DNA from 2 places in the Pseudomonas artemisiae genome. Region 1 is predicted to be linked to the other one. Evidence: predicted binding sites of a transcription regulator. Region 1 holds the regulator's gene; the other holds the start of a gene.

Evidence for each region. Region 1 encodes sigma-54, which starts transcription at its own class of promoters, with help from an activator protein. Its sites were predicted from a motif close to ANTGGCATNNANNTTGCTNT; they were not measured.
Region 2: a site for sigma-54 is predicted at 2,047-2,066, ahead of flgB (flagellar basal body rod protein FlgB). Genes of this name have one in related genera too.

The regions. Positions count from the first base shown of each region.
Region 1 covers NZ_JBSKHS010000001.1:182,375-190,658, forward strand. Annotated here, with positions in the region: gene ACWKV4_RS00835 (KpsF/GutQ family sugar-phosphate isomerase) at 1-396, shown strand, start outside; gene ACWKV4_RS00840 (KdsC family phosphatase) at 396-920, shown strand; gene lptC (LPS export ABC transporter periplasmic protein LptC) at 929-1,501, shown strand; gene lptA (lipopolysaccharide transport periplasmic protein LptA) at 1,488-2,033, shown strand; gene lptB (LPS export ABC transporter ATP-binding protein) at 2,033-2,758, shown strand; gene ACWKV4_RS00860 (RNA polymerase factor sigma-54) at 2,883-4,394, shown strand; gene hpf (ribosome hibernation-promoting factor, HPF/YfiA family) at 4,515-4,823, shown strand; gene ptsN (PTS IIA-like nitrogen regulatory protein PtsN) at 4,831-5,295, shown strand; gene rapZ (RNase adapter RapZ) at 5,298-6,155, shown strand; gene ACWKV4_RS00880 (HPr family phosphocarrier protein) at 6,176-6,448, shown strand; gene ACWKV4_RS00885 (superoxide dismutase) at 6,663-7,280, opposite strand; gene ACWKV4_RS00890 (DUF2753 family protein) at 7,282-7,725, opposite strand; gene pmbA (metalloprotease PmbA) at 7,847-8,284, opposite strand, start outside.
Region 2 covers NZ_JBSKHS010000008.1:16,656-24,939, reverse strand. Annotated here, with positions in the region: gene ACWKV4_RS11150 (chemotaxis protein CheV) at 17-943, shown strand; gene cheR (protein-glutamate O-methyltransferase CheR) at 991-1,818, shown strand; gene flgB (flagellar basal body rod protein FlgB) at 2,109-2,516, shown strand; gene flgC (flagellar basal body rod protein FlgC) at 2,520-2,969, shown strand; gene ACWKV4_RS11130 (flagellar hook assembly protein FlgD) at 2,985-3,707, shown strand; gene flgE (flagellar hook protein FlgE) at 3,736-5,034, shown strand; gene ACWKV4_RS11120 (hypothetical protein) at 5,083-5,271, shown strand; gene flgF (flagellar basal body rod protein FlgF) at 5,500-6,237, shown strand; gene flgG (flagellar basal-body rod protein FlgG) at 6,301-7,086, shown strand; gene flgH (flagellar basal body L-ring protein FlgH) at 7,157-7,852, shown strand; gene flgI (flagellar basal body P-ring protein FlgI) at 7,865-8,284, shown strand, end outside.

The sequences.
Region 1 (8,284 bases):
GGTCGGCGTCTGTTGTTGAAGGTGGAGCAACTGATGCACAGTGGCGCCGCCTTGCCCGCCGTGCGACGCGGCACCCTGCTTAAAGAAGCGCTTCTGGAAATGTCCAGAAAGGGCCTTGGGATGACCGTGGTTCTCGAAGAAAACGGTAGCCTGGCCGGTGTGTTCACCGACGGGGACTTGCGTCGTACCCTGGACCGCAATCTGGATGTGCATGTCACGCCTATCGAACAGGTCATGACCGTCAACGGTCGTTCGGTGACCCCCGAGATGTTGGCGGCTCAGGCCTTGAAAATCATGGAAGACCATAAAATAGGAGCCCTTGTAGTGGTCGATGAACGCAATCAACCCATCGGTGCGGTGAACATGCATGACTTTCTCCGTGCGGGGGTCGTGTAATGGATAGCGCCCTCCTTGAACGCGCCAGCCGCATCAAACTCGCGATTTTCGACGTGGACGGCGTATTGACCGACGGCCGCCTCTACTTTCTTGAAGACGGTAGCGAGATGAAGGCGTTCAATACGCTTGATGGCCAGGGCATTAAAATGCTGATGGCTTCCGGCGTTGCAACGGCGATCATCAGTGGGCGCAAGAGCCCCGCCACGGAGAAGCGCGCCCGCAATCTGGGCATCGGCCATGTGTATCAGGGCCGGGAAGACAAACTTGTAGTGCTTGATGAACTCTTGGGTCAATTGAACCTGTCGTATGAGCAGGTCGCCCACCTGGGTGACGACCTGCCCGACCTGCCGGTGATACGCCGCGTGGGCCTTGGCATGGCGGTAGCCAATGCCAATGCGTTCGTACAACGCCATGCTCACGGGGTGACTCAGGCCAAGGGTGGCGAAGGCGCCGCCCGCGAGTATTGCGAACTCATACTGCGGGCCCAGGGTAATCTGGACGCCGCGCTGAACCATTACCTGTAGGTCGTTCGATGCCAAACCGCAAGCTGCTTACGCTGATCGCCGCCACTCTGTTCGCAGCATTGCTGGTGGCTGTGGGCTATTGGAACCTGAGCCCCGAGCGCTTCCTGGACAACCCCAAGGCCAGCGTGGACGCGAATACCATCGATTACTACGCGATCAACGCCCATACCGTGCAATACCTGCCAAACGGGACCCTGCAGTATGAAATGACCGCTGACAAGGTCGAGCACCTCAAGGCGAGTGAAATCACTCATGTGACCAAGCCCGTAATGGATATCTACCGCGGCACTACCTTCCCCTGGCATGTGGTCAGCGATCGCGCCGAAGTCAATCCGGATGGCAGCGAGGTCGAACTCATCGACGCGGTGAGGCTCAACCGCACCGACCAGCAGAATCGAGCGACCGTCATTACAACGTCCCGCGCGACAGTCTTCCCACAGAAGCAATATGCGCAGACCGATCAAACCGTTAGAATCGACGGCGCCGGTGGCGTAACGACTGCCAAGGGAATGAAAGCGTATTTGAACGACAGCAAGATCCACTTGCTGTCCACTGTAAGAGGACAGTATGAGGCTCGTTAAAACCCTCCCCTTCCTGCTTGGCCTGGGCGCGGTACTGGGAAGCGTGAACGCCTTGGCGCTGCCCACCGACAGGGACCAACCCATTCACATCCAGTCCGACGACGCGCAGCTTGACGACAAGCAGGGCGTGGCCGTGTATACCGGCGGCGTGGTCATCACCCAGGGCTCGATGAAAATCACCGGCAACAAGGTTACGGTGACGCGCGCCTCCAATGGCGACGTAGACGTGTTCACGGCGGTCGGTAACCTGGCGTACTACGAGCAGAAGCCTGCCGTGGACAAACCCATCGTGCAGGCCTATGCAGTGACCATTCAGTATTTTGCGTCTCAGAACCGCATCGTATTGGTGGACAAAGCCAAGGTCATCAACGACGGCAATACGTCCGAAGGCGAGAAAATCGTATACGACACCGTGCGCCAGGTGGTTAACGCTGGCCGTGCTACTGGCAGCAAGGTCACCGCGCCACGCCCACGGATCGACATGGTCATCCAGCCGAAAAAGAAAACCGATCAGCCGCAGAAGGCGCAGTAATGGCAACGTTGAAGGCCCAGCATCTGGCTAAAAGCTACAAAAGCCGGCAAGTGGTAAGGGACGTCAGCCTGTCCATCGACAGTGGGCAGATCGTCGGCTTGCTCGGCCCCAACGGTGCGGGCAAGACCACCTGTTTCTATATGATCGTCGGGCTGGTACAGGCCGATCAGGGCCGCGTGCTGATCGACGACCTGGACGTCAGCCACCAGCCCATGCACGGTCGCGCCCGCGCCGGCATTGGCTACCTGCCCCAGGAAGCATCGATTTTCCGTAAGTTGTCGGTGGCCAATAACATCATGGCCATTCTGGAAACCCGGAAGGACCTTGACGCCGCCGGGCGACGCAAGGAACTGGAAAGCCTACTGCAGGAATTCCATATCACCCACATTCGCGACAACCTGGGCATGAGCCTGTCCGGTGGCGAACGCCGCCGGGTAGAGATCGCACGCGCCTTGGCTACGGCGCCCAAGTTCATCCTACTCGATGAACCCTTCGCTGGCGTGGACCCTATTTCCGTGGGTGATATCAAGCAGATCATCCATCACTTGAAAGCCAAGGGCATAGGCGTGCTCATCACTGACCACAATGTGCGCGAGACCCTGGACATCTGTGAAATCGCCTACATTGTCAACGATGGCCAATTGATTGCAGAAGGCGATTCAGCCACTATCCTGGCCAATGAATTGGTGAAAGACGTTTACCTGGGGCACGAGTTCCGGCTGTAAATGTAAAACCCCCTAGGCAAATGCCCAGGTTTCAGGCATATAATTTGCTTAAAGTCGGGCGCCTTATTAGGCGCTCGTTGTGGATGGCGCTTAGCGCCGGCAAACAAGGTGTCAAGCTCACGCCATGAAACCATCGCTTGTCCTTAAAATGGGCCAGCAACTGACGATGACGCCGCAGTTGCAACAGGCCATCCGCCTTCTCCAGCTTTCTACCCTGGATCTTCAGCAAGAAATCCAGGAGGCGCTCGAGTCCAACCCTATGCTCGAACGGCAGGAAGACGGGGATGATTTCGATAACACAGACCCCCTTGCCGACAAGGTAGAGCATAGTGGCGCAGTGGAAAACCACGAGCCCGCGTTCCAGGAGGCCAACTTCCAGGAAAGCCCTACCACTACCGAGGCCAGCGGCGAGGAAGGTGACTGGAGCGAGCGGATTCCTGACGAGCTTCCCGTAGATACCGCCTGGGAAGACATCTATCAAACCAGCACCAGCAGCCTGCCTTCTGGTGATGACGACGAGTGGGATTTCACTACCCGCACGTCGGCGGGTGAAAGCCTGCAAAGCCACCTGCTGTGGCAGCTGAACCTGGCGCCCATGTCCGATAACGATCGGTTGATTGCCGTAACGTTGATCGACTCCATCAACGGCCAGGGTTATCTGGAAGAAAGCCTGGAAGAAATCTGCCAATCCTTCGACCCGGAGCTGGACATCGAGCTGGACGAGGTAGAAGCCGTGCTTCACCGTATCCAGCAGTTCGAGCCCGCGGGGGTAGCCGCGCGCAACCTGGGCGAATGCCTGGCCTTGCAACTGCGCCAGCTGCCACCTAAAACCCCCTGGCTGGCTGAAGCCCAGCGGCTGGTGACCGAGTACATAGAGTTGCTTGGCAGCCGCGACTATAGCCAACTGATGCGGCGTATGAAACTCAAGGAGGATGAGCTTCGTCAGGTCATAGAGCTGGTGCAAAGCCTCAACCCACGGCCAGGCTCGCAGATCGAAGCCAGCGAGCCGGAATACGTGGTGCCTGATGTTATTGTGCGCAAGGACAGCGATCGCTGGCTGGTGGAACTCAACCAAGAGTCCATGCCGCGGTTGAGGGTCAACCCTCAATATGCAGGTTTCGTACGCCGGGCTGACAGCAGCGCGGACAATACCTTCATGCGTAACCAGCTGCAGGAGGCGCGCTGGTTCATTAAGAGCCTGCAAAGCCGCAACGAAACCCTGATGAAGGTGGCAACGCAGATTGTCGAACACCAACGAGGCTTTCTTGACTACGGCGATGAGGCCATGAAGCCTCTGGTTTTGCATGACATTGCAGAGGCCGTGGGCATGCACGAATCGACCATCTCCCGGGTTACCACGCAAAAGTACATGCATACGCCGCGTGGCATATACGAACTGAAATACTTTTTCTCCAGCCATGTAAGCACCTCGGAGGGCGGTGAGTGCTCGTCCACGGCCATCCGAGCGATCATCAAAAAACTGGTTGCGGCGGAAAATCAGAAAAAGCCATTGAGCGATAGCAAGATCGCTGGTTTACTGGAAGCACAAGGCATTCAGGTAGCACGCCGCACTGTCGCCAAGTACCGTGAGTCCCTCGGGATCGCGCCTTCCAGCGAACGCAAGCGGTTGATGTAGCCTGGCCCGGGCCTGCGAGTTGTCGGTTGCACGGTAAGGCGCATGCCTGGGATGCCACCAGCGTTTCAGTGGCAGGTTTCACACCTGCCTCTTTATGCCCTGGCAATAAGGAGAAGCGGTATGCAAGTCAACATCAGTGGGCACCAGCTGGATGTGACCGACGCAATGCGGGATTACATGACCGAAAAACTCGCCAAGCTCGAGCGGCACTGCGACAAGATCACCAGCGTGCAGGTGATCATGGAAGTGGAAAAACAGCAGCAGCGTGTTGAAGCTACCCTTAGAGTCCCTAAATTCGACGTGGTCGCCGAGGCCAAACACGACGACATGTACGCCGCAATCGACCTTCTCACTGATAAACTTGATCGGCAATTGCTCAAGTACAAGGAAAAACAGCAGAGCCACCTGCAAGGTGCGGCCGCTCGCTAAGCCCCCAATGATCCGACTAGAACAGATCCTGACCCCCGGCCGCTCACTTGTGAACGTGCCGGGCGGCAGTAAGAAACGCGTACTCGAACAGATCGCCAAGTTGATTGCCGAAAACCTTCCTGGCGTGGCACAACAAACCGTGTACGAAGCCCTGATCGCCCGAGAAAAACTTGGCTCCACAGGCTTTGGTAACGGCATTGCCATTCCCCACTGCCGCCTGGAAAACTGCCAGTCGCCGATGAGCGCCCTGCTGCACTTACAAACCCCAGTGGATTTTGACGCCATTGACGGCGCACCCGTAGATTTGATCTTCGTGCTACTGGTGCCCAAAGCTGCTACAGACGCACACCTTGAGCTACTTCGGCAGATCGCCAGCATGCTCGATCGCAAGGACGTACGTGAGCGCCTCCGTTCAGCATCGGATAGTGACGCGCTGTACCAAGTGGTCCTGAACGCCCAGGCTGGCGCCTGATTATGCGCTTGGTCATCGTCAGCGGCCGCTCTGGCTCCGGTAAGAGCACTGCCCTCGATGTCCTTGAAGACAACGGCTTTTACTGCATCGATAACCTTCCGGCGGGGCTGCTGCCTGAATTAGCGGAGCGGGCGATCCTCCACACTGAGCTGGCTCGCCCTTTGGTAGCGGTGTCCATCGACGCACGTAACCTGCCCAGCCACCTCTCCCGCTTTCCCGAGTTGCTCGACGAGGTTCGCCAGAAGCATATTCAATGTGATGTGCTGTTTCTTGACGCGGACGAAGAAACGCTGTTGAAGCGCTTTTCCGAAACCCGTCGCCGCCACCCCCTGACCAGCGCCAACCGTTCGCTGGCCGAAGCCATTCGGGCAGAGAGCGATCTGCTTAGCTCCATCGCTGACTTGGCCGACCTGAAGATCAATACCACCAACCTGAATCTGTACCAGCTGCGGGACACGCTCAAGCTCAGGTTGCTGAACAAGCCAGATGCGGGCACCGCGTTCTTGATTGAATCCTTTGGCTTCAAGCGTGGCATGCCCATGGACGCAGACTTAATGTTCGACGTACGTTGCCTGCCGAACCCGTACTGGAAACCCGAGCTGCGGGAACATTCGGGGCTGGACCAGCCGGTAATCGATTATTTGGCTGCCCAGCCTGAAGTCGAGGAGATGTACCAAGACCTCGCTGCCTATCTGCTTAAATGGCTGCCCCGCTTCGCTGCCAGCAATCGCGCCTACGTGACGGTTGCCATCGGTTGCACGGGAGGGCACCATCGCTCGGTCTATTTGACCGAACGGTTAGGCCAGTTGCTCAGGCCCACCATCGACAACGTCCAGGTTCGCCACCGGGACCTCACCTGAACCCAAGGACTCACCGCGCAATGCCCGCACTCGACATCACCATCATCAACAAGCTGGGCTTGCATGCACGCGCTGCCGCTAAGTTCGTGGGCATTGCCGGGCGCTTCCCATGCCAGGTCCGGGTTGGCCGCAGTGAAGCCAGCCTGGTTGACGGAAAGAGCATTATGGCAGTGATGATGCTCGCCGCAGGCAAGGGTACGCAGATTTACCTAAGCACTGAAGGTGAAAGCGCCCAAGAGGCCCTAAACGCCCTTGTGGAATTGATCAATAACAAATTCGACGAAGGCGAATAACAGGCCTGTAGGAGCCAGCCAAGCTGGCGAACATCACCCACATACCCTTGATAAGGCCTCGGACGCCGTTCGCGAGCCTTGCTCGCTCCTACGAGGATGTGTGTCGGTCTAGGCCATGTGTAGGCGCCAGCAGGGCTGGCGAATGGCCTCAAACGCCTTGAGGTAGGGCGCCGGACTGTTCGCGAGCGTTGCTCGCTCCTACACCGATTGCGGCTTAAGCTGCCTGCAAGGCCGCCTGGTAGCGTTTCTCGACTTCCGCCCAATTGATTACGTTGAAGAAGGCGCCAATGTACTCAGGGCGGCGGTTCTGGTACTTGAGGTAATAAGCGTGTTCCCACACGTCCAGGCCCAGAATAGGCGTATTGCCTTTCATCAAGGGGCTGTCCTGGTTAGCCGTGCTTTCAACGACCAGTTTTTTCTCCGGGGTCACGCTGAGCCAAGCCCAGCCACTGCCAAAGCGGCTGACGGCAGCCTTGGTGAAGGCGTCCTTGAAGGCCTCGAAACCGCCAACATCGCTCTCGATTGCCTGCTGTACTGTGCCCGTAGGCATGCCACCACCCTGGGGGGTCATTACGGTCCAAAACAGTGAGTGGTTGGCATGGCCGCCGCCATTGTTAGCCACTGGGCCTTTGAGTTTATCGTCAAGGCTGCTGTAAGCCGCCATCAGTTTTTCCACGGGCCACTCGGCGTACTCGGTACCTTCAAGGGCAGCGTTGAGGTTATTGATGTAGGTCTGGTGGTGCTTGGTGTGGTGAATTTCCATGGTTTGCGCGTCGATATGAGGCTCGAGCGCTTTGTAGTCATAGGGCAGGCTAGGCAAGGTATGGGGCATGTCAGTGGACTCCGTATCGCGGATGAGCGCCAGTGTGGCGCGACTGTAGGCCCATGGCGCCAGCGAGCAGGCTCGAAGCGCGGGGGTATTGGCCATGGACGGCAGTGAACCCCAGCAGTTCCGTATAGGTGCGATTGCTGTGACGAAGCGCAGCGTCACGCAAGGCTTGAGGAAGGCTTGTTCGGCCTGCGGCCGTTAGCAAATACTGGTGAACAGCGCACAGGTACTCGGCGCTCTCCTCCGGCTGATGGAGCCTTAGGTGAAGGTCAGCCAGATTGTGATGAGAGACCACCAACGCTGACACTGCTTCGTCAGTGTCGGCCCAACGCTCGAAGAGGATTTGCGCCAACGCCAATGCCTGGAGGTAGTACTCCCGTGCGTCCACCCAGTGCCCTTGGGCAAAGAGTGCATTGGCGTGCTGAATGGTTTGTTTCCAATGGTCCATGGCCCGCTCCGCATATAAGGGCGCGCGACGGCAACGCCCAGCTTATGAGATTGACTATTAGTTGATAATAAATCTCAACGCAAACGCAGCGGAGCAAAAATCAATGAAACATGCCCGACGGTCAGCTACCCGCGACCGTCATTCGCTCGATCAATACCGAGCCGGTACGCACGTTGCTGCGCTGTTCCAAATCGTTACCGACTGCAAGGATCTGCTTGAACATGTCTTTCATGTTCCCGGCAATGGTCACCTCCTGAACCGGGAACTGAATTTCGCCGTTCTCCACCCAATACCCGGCCGCGCCACGGGAATAATCCCCCGTCACCATGTTCAAGCCGCTGCCCATGAGTTCAGTCACCAGCAGGCCACGCCCCATGCGGCGGATCAATGCTGCCTGGTCCTCGTTGCCATGGGTCACGAACAGGTTATGCACCCCGCCGGCGTTGGCGGTGCTTGGCATGCCCAGCTTACGGCCCGAATAAGTGCTCAACACATAGGACACCAATCGCCCGCCCTCTACGAAGGGCTTGGCCCGGGTGGCCAGGCCATCGCTGTCAAA
Region 2 (8,284 bases), on a different contig from region 1:
AAGGTGGAGGTTTAACATGGCTGGTGTGATGGATTCCGTAAACCAGCGCACGCAACTGGTAGGGCAGAACCGCCTTGAACTGTTGTTGTTCCGTCTGAACGGCAAACAGTTATATGGCATTAACGTCTTTAAAGTTCGCGAAGTGCTGCAGTGCCCGAAGCTGACCTTGATGCCAAAGTCCAGCCCGGTGGTGCGTGGCGTGGCCAATATCCGTGGCGCGACCATCCCGATTCTCGACCTGTCCATGGCCACGGGCTCGCGCTCGCTGGAGGCGGTACAGGACACCTTCGTGATCATTACCGAATACAACACCAAGATTCAGGGGTTTCTGGTGCACTCGGTGGAGCGCATCGTCAACATGAACTGGGAGGCGATCCATCCGCCACCCAAGGGCACCGGCCGTGATCACTACCTTACCGCGGTGACCCGGGTAGACGATCAACTGGTCGAAATCATCGACGTAGAGAAAATCCTCGCTGAGGTTTCCCCGGTCTCCGAAGCCATCAGCAGTGGCGTGATCAACGAAGAAGTGCAGAAAAAAGCAGTGGCCATGCGCGTGTTGACCGTGGACGACTCCTCCGTGGCTCGCAAGCAGGTCAGCCGTTGCCTGGAAACCGTGGGCGTGGAAGTGGTCGCACTCAATGACGGCCGTCAGGCCCTGGAATACCTCAAGGCCATGGTCGCCGAGGGCCGGGACCCGAATGAAGAGTTCCTGATGTTGATTTCAGACATCGAGATGCCCGAGATGGACGGCTACACACTGACCGCGGAAATCCGTAACGATCCTCGGCTGCAGAAATTGCATATCGTGTTGCATACCTCGCTATCAGGTGTCTTCAACCAGGCGATGGTAAAGAAGGTAGGCGCGGATGACTTCCTGGCCAAATTCCGCCCGGACGATCTTGCATCCCGAGTGGTCGAACGTATCAACGCAAAAGGCTGACCCCGCTTGGGCTGGGCACAGAGTCAACAACTTAAGAGGCGGCACCATTGGCTACGGCAAATTCGGATTTTGAACAGTTCCGGGGCTTCCTGGAAAAAGCCTGTGGCATCGTGCTGGGGGAAAACAAGCAGTACCTGGTGTCCAGCCGCCTCAATAAGCTGATGGAGCAACAAGGGATCAAAACCCTGGGTGAGTTGGTGCAGCGCATTCAGACCCAACCCCGTGGTGGCTTGCGCGAGCAGGTAGTCGATGCCATGACCACCAACGAAACCCTGTGGTTTCGCGATACCTACCCCTTTGAGGTGATGAAGAACCGGGTGCTGCCGGAGATGGCCAAGGCTAGCCTTGGGCAGCGTTTGCGTATCTGGTCCGCGGCCTGTTCGTCGGGTCAGGAGCCTTATTCCTTGTCCATGACCCTCGAGGAGTTCAGCCAGGCCAACCCTGGGCAACTCAAGGGTGGAGTGCAAATCGTGGCCACGGACTTGTCGCCTTCCATGCTGATCAACTGCCGCAGCGGGGAGTACGACAGCTTGGCCATTGGCCGGGGGTTGTCCCCGGAGCGTTTGCAGCGGTATTTCGATGTAAAACCGGGCAATCGCTGGGCCGTGAAAGCGCCACTGCGCAGCCGTATCGAATTCCGCCCCATTAACCTGTTGGAAAGCTATGCGTCGCTGGGCAAGTTCGATGTGGTGTTCTGCCGTAACGTGCTGATCTACTTCTCCGCTGAAGTGAAGAAGGACATCCTGACGCGTATCCATGCCACCTTGAAGCCGGGCGGGTATCTGTTTCTTGGCGCTTCCGAGGCCCTTAACGGGTTGCCAGACAAATACCAGATGGTCCAGTGCAGCCCTGGCATCATCTACCAGGCCAAGTAGGCGCGAGCGAAAAGGGGCACAACGATGCCCCTATATCTTTGACAGACATCTTGTTCGCCAGCGTTGCTGGCTTCTACGCCCAACTCCTTTTCGGCTTTAGGTTTTTCTGACGCCAGCATTGCCGCTTTGCCGCCCCCTTTGCGCTTGCCACGGGAAAAAGATTGCCGCTTTTCTGGCGACATTTTTCTGGGTTTTATTAATTTCCCTTAAGAAACAGCGCATTACAAAGTTGGCACAGCTGTTGCTATAGCTTGGTTAGCACATCAAGTTTCGCCGCAGAGGTATTGATCATGGGCATTAGTTTTGACAAGGCGTTGGGTATCCACGAGCAGGCATTGAATTTCCGTGCCCAGCGCGCTGAGGTGCTGGCCAACAACCTCGCCAACGCCGACACCCCTAACTATAAGGCGCGGGACGTGGACTTTTCGTCAGTCCTCGCCGCCCAGGCTGAGAAAACCCAAAAGGGTAGCTTTGGCCTTGAGCGTACCAACGCCATGCACCTGGATGCCGAAGGCCTGAGCGCCGATGACGGCACCCTGCAGTACCGCGTACCGACTCAGCCTTCGCTGGACCAGAACACCGTAGACGCGCAGATCGAGCAATCGAACTACGCCAAGAACGCCGTGGACTTCCAAGCGAGCTTCACCTTGTTGAACAACAAATTCCGTGGCCTGGTCACGGCCATCAAAGGGGAGTAATTCATGTCTCTTTCCAGCGTATTCAACATTGCCGGCACCGGCATGAGCGCCCAGACCACTCGCCTCAACACCGTGGCCAGTAACATCGCCAACGCCGAGACCGTGTCATCGAGCATCGACCAGACCTACCGCGCGCGCCATCCGGTATTCGCTACTGTATTGGCCGACCAGGCCGGCGGTACTTCGGGCAGCGGTTCGCTGTTCGAAGACCAGGGCCAGGCAGGGCAGGGCGTTCAAGTGTCTGGCATTGTAGAAGATCAAACCAACCTGGAACCTCGCTACGAGCCTAATAACCCGGCGGCGAACAAAGACGGGTATGTGTACTACCCCAATGTAAACGTGGTCGAGGAAATGGCTGACATGATTTCCGCGAGCCGTTCGTTCCAAACTAACGCGGACATTATGAACACCGCTAAGACCATGATGCAGAAAGTACTGACGCTGGGTCAGTAAGCCAAGGGATAAACCATGACTACCACTACCGATAGCACCAGCGCTTCATTACTTTCGCAATATGAGCTGGGCGCTAAGAAAACCAAGGCTACCGATACTGCATCTTCCGATGCGGCCTCCGCGGCCACCGGCGGCCAAGCCTTGGGTAAAGATACCTTCTTACAGCTGCTGGTGACTCAGCTGAAGAACCAGAACCCACTGGACCCGCAGGACAACTCCGAATTTGTCGCGCAACTGGCTCAGTTCAGTAGCGTGGAAGGGATCAACAACCTCAACACCACAGTGTCTGGCCTGGCGGGCAATTACACCTCCGGCCAGGCGCTGCAGGCGTCGGCGCTGGTAGGCCACACCGTATTGGCGCCGGCCAGCAGCACCGCGGTAAACACCGCCAATGGCTTGACCGGGCAGTTCGATCTGGCTTCGTCGACTACAGGCGCGGTGGTGAAAATCTATGACGCCAATGGCACCTTGGTGAAGAACCTCGACCTGGGTACTCAACAGGCGGGCACCATCGGCTTCAAATGGGATGGCACCAGCAACGAGGGCGCCGTCCTTCCGTCGGGCACTTATAAGTTCGTCGCCAGCGCAGACGTGGATGGCAAGGAAGTTGCTCAAACCATGTATCTGCCTTCCACCGTCACAAGTGTGACGGTCGGCAGCACCGCAGGTGATATGTCCCTTAAATTGGCCGACGGCTCGAGCGTAGCGTTGTCCGCTGTTAAATCCATTGGATCGTAAGCCGGCTAATCGGCACTGGAGATAAACTATGTCTTTCAATACCGGCCTTAGCGGTCTTAACGCGGCCAATACTGCTCTTAACGTAACCGGTAACAACATCGCCAACGTGGCGACTACCGGTTTCAAGAAGTCTCGCGCCGAGTTCGGCGACGTGTATGCCAACTCGCTGTTCCTGGGCAGCTCTAAGAACGGCGTAGGTTCGGGCGTGACCACCGCGGCGGTTTCGCAGCAATTCACCCAAGGCACTATCAGCAGCACCGGCGCTAGCCTGGACATGGCTATCAACGGCAACGGCTTCTTCGTGGTCAGCGACAACGGCAACAAGATCTACACCCGTGCTGGCGCCTTCGGTACCGACAAAACCGGCAACATCATCGACGCCAGTGGCAACAAGCTGATGGGCTATGGCACTGACGGCAACGGCAAGGTCATCGACGGCATCATGACCACCCTGAAGGTGGACACCTCCGCCCTGGCGCCCAAGGCTACCGCCAGCGTGAATGAAACCTTGAACCTGAACTCCAGCGCTGCCGTGCCTACGATCACGCCATTCGATGCCACCGATACCGAGAGCTACAACTACACCTTCAGCACCGACATCTTCGACAGCCAGGGCAACTCCCACACCATGTCGCAGTATTTCGTGAAGGACGACACCAACGCCTGGACCATGTACACCACCATTGACGGTGTAAACCCGGCAAACCCTGCGTCCACCACGCCGTTCGCGGCCAAGATGACATTTAACTCCGATGGCAGCCTGGCGACCACCAACAGCACAGACATGACCGTAGACGCCAACGGTAAGCTGACCATGACCAACTGGGTACCGGCTGCCAAAAACGCGGCGGGTGTGTTGGCCAGCAACGGCACCACCGCAGCGGTCGGCGGCGTGACCCTGAACATTGCCAAGACTTCGTCGTACAACACCACCTCAGCGGTTACGGCCAAGTCTCAAGACGGTTATGCCACCGGCAGCCTGTCGTCGCTGTCCATCGACACCGACGGCAACATCTTCGGTAGCTACAGCAACGGTCAGTCCAAGACCGTTGGGCAGGTAGCCTTGGCCAACTTCGCCAACGTACAGGGCCTGTCCCCTAACGGCGGCACCGGCTGGCGCGAATCTTCCGCTTCGGGCGTACCTATCGTAGGGGCACCCAACAGCGGCACCATGGGAGTGTTGACCGCAGGCTCGTTGGAAGACTCCAACGTGGACTTGACCAGCGAATTGGTGAACTTGATCAAGGCCCAGAGTAACTACCAGGCCAACGCCAAGACCATTTCCACCGAAAGCACCATCATGCAAACCATCATTCAGATGACCTGATCCAAGCCGGGCGGCCCCAGGAGGCGCCGCCCTGGCCTGGGAGCCGCCATGAAAACCTACGTTCACCTGTTGATGATTTTTCTGACAGCCACCAGCGGCCTTGCCGAAGCAGGGGCCGCGCCCTGGTTCAAGTATCAAAGCCTAGCCACCGGGCAGTTTGTCTGCATGCAATCAGACCCAGGCCAAGCTTATCAACGCTTTGCCGGGCCGTTCCAAAACGCCGGGTGTCGCCCGTAATTCGCCGGCGAGCGTTAGCCTTTATCGCCGTCAGTATTCCGCATTACCGCCTTGCACCAGCGGCAAGGCACCGCCGTTTTATCGACGCCAAGCGTCCGCCAGTATTTTGGCTGATCTCTGAAACCCTTGATCTAGAGCCACTTGAGCCATTTTTTAAAACTTGGCCCGCGTATTGCTATAGCTCTGGTACTCAAGTGATTCAGCGGCCTAGCCGCCAAGGAGACGACCATGGATAAGATGCTGTACGTAGCCATGACCGGCGCCAGCCAGAACGCCCTCGCGCAAAAGGCTCACGCCAACAACCTGGCCAACGTGTCCACCAATGGTTTCCAGAAAGACCTGGAGCAGGCCCGCTCCATGCCAGTGTTTGGCGACACCCTGCCGTCCCGTGCCTATGCCATGACCGAGCGCCCAGCCACTGACCTCAGCGGCGGCCCGATGATCGCCACTGGCCGCGACCTGGACGTAGCCATCGGCGGCGAAGGCTGGATTGCCGTACAAGCGCCCGATGGCTCTGAAGCCTATACCAAAAGCGCCAGCCTTAACGTGGACGCGCTGGGCGTATTGCGCACCAGCACCGGCATGGCGGTATTGGGTAACGGCGGCCCGATCGCGGTACCGCCGGAAGAACAGATCGAAGTGGGCCAGGACGGCACCATCAGCATCCGTTCCCTCGGCCAGGCGCCATCGGTGATGGCGGTGGTCGACCGGATCAAAACCGTTAACCCGGGCGCCGCGGAATTGACCAAGGGCACCGACGGCATGATCCACACCAAAAACGGCCAGCCTGCCGCGGTGGACGGCGCCGTATCGATGACCTCCGGTTTCCTGCAAGGCAGCAACGTCAATGCCGTGGACGAGATGACCCAGGTAATGGCGCTTTCCAAGCAGTTCGAGATGCATATCAAGATGATGACGACTGCCAAGGAAGACGATGAAGCTATGGCACGCGTCCTGCAAATGTAGTGGTAACTCACCCTTTTATTGACACCACAGGCGACGCAAACCCGGCGCCCGAAGGAGAACACCATGCTTCCAGCACTATACGTCAGTAAAACCGGCCTGGCCGCTCAGGACACCAACCTGACCACCATTTCCAACAACCTGGCCAACGTTTCCACCACCGGCTTTAAGAAAGACCGTGCCGAGTTCCAAGACCTGCTGTACCAGGTAAAACGCCAGCCGGGTGCTCAGTCCACCCAGGACAGCGAATTGCCTTCCGGCCTGCAAGTCGGTACCGGGGTACGCATCGTCGGCACCCAGAAGAACTTCACCGCCGGTAGCCTTCAGACCACCGACCAGCCGCTGGACATGGCCGTCAACGGTCGCGGTTTCTTCCAGGTGATGCAGCCTGACGGGACCATTTCATACACCCGTGACGGCACCTTCCATTTGAACTCCGATGGCCAGATCGTTACCGCCAATGGCCTGGCGTTGCAGCCTGCCGTGACCGTGCCGGCCGATGCCCAGACCTTCACCGTGGGCACTGACGGTACCGTGTCCATCACCGTGACGGGCAACGCCACCGCTCAGGTGATTGGCAACATCCAGACCGCCGACTTCATCAACCCGGCCGGCCTGCAGTCCATGGGCGGCAACCTGTATCTGGAAACCGCTGCCAGCGGCGCGCCTAACGTAGGTACCCCTGGCCTGAACGGCTTCGGCACTGTGCTGCAGAACACCCTGGAAAACTCCAACGTGAGCACCGTTGAAGAACTGGTGAATATGATCACCACCCAACGCGCCTACGAGATGAACTCCAAGGTGATCTCCACCGCCGACTCGATGCTGCAGTACGTGACGCAAAACCTGTAAGCGCTGTTTGAGAACCCTTAACCGCTTGTTCGAATGCCTGAAGGATCAGTTACACCGTGAGGTCGGAGTCATGAATCGTTTGTCTGCTGTGTTGTTGTTGGCCGGAACCGCTTTGCTCGGTGGTTGCATGTCGCCGCCACCGAAGGCGAACGACCCGTACTATGCCCCTGTGCTGCCACGCACCCCACTGCCGGCGGCCAGCAACAACGGCTCGATCTACCAGGCAGGCTTCGACCAGAACCTGTACACCGACCGCAAGGCCTTCCGCGTGGGTGACATCATCACCATCACCCTGGCGGAGAAGACGTCGGCGAGCAAAAGCGCCAACTCGAAAGTGACTAAGAGCAGTAGCAACAAGCTGGGCTTGACCTCGCTGTTCGGCGGGGGCGTATCGGCCAATAACCCCTTGGGCGGCGGCGACCTTAGCCTAGACGCTGGCTACAGCGGCGACCGCAGCACCAATGGTGATGCCAAGGCTGCGCAAGGCAACAGCCTGACCGGCTCAGTCACCGTGACCGTGGCCGATGTGCTGCCCAACGGGATCATTTCGGTACGGGGCGAGAAGTGGCTCACCCTCAACACCGGACAGGAGCTGGTACGCATCGCTGGCCTGATTCGTGCAGATGACATTGCGACCGACAATACCGTGTCGTCGACCCGCGTGGCCGATGCCCGTATCACCTACTCGGGTACCGGCTCCTTTGCCGAGGCCAGCCAGCCCGGGTGGTTGGACCGCTTCTTCGCCAGCCCGTACTTCCCTTTCTGAGCGCGCATGACCATGTTGAACTTCAAGCAGTTGGTGGCGGCATCCCTGTTGTGCCTGACCGCGCTGGGCGCCCATGCCGAGCGCCTCAAGGACATCGCCAGTATTCAGGGCGTTCGTAGCAACCAATTGATCGGCTACGGGCTGGTGGTGGGCCTCAGCGGCACCGGCGACATGACCACGCAAACGCCTTTCACGCTGCAGACGTTCAACAACATGCTGGCTCAGTTCGGCATCAAGGTGCCCGCCGGGACTGGCTCGGCGCAACTGAAAAACGTCGCGGCGGTGTCCATCCACGCCGATTTGCCGGCGTTTTCCAAGCCCGGCCAGACCATCGACATTACCGTGTCGAGCATTGGTAACTCCAAAAGCCTGCGTGGTGGCAGCCTGTTGATGACCCCGCTCAAGGGTATTGACGGCAACGTGTACGCCATC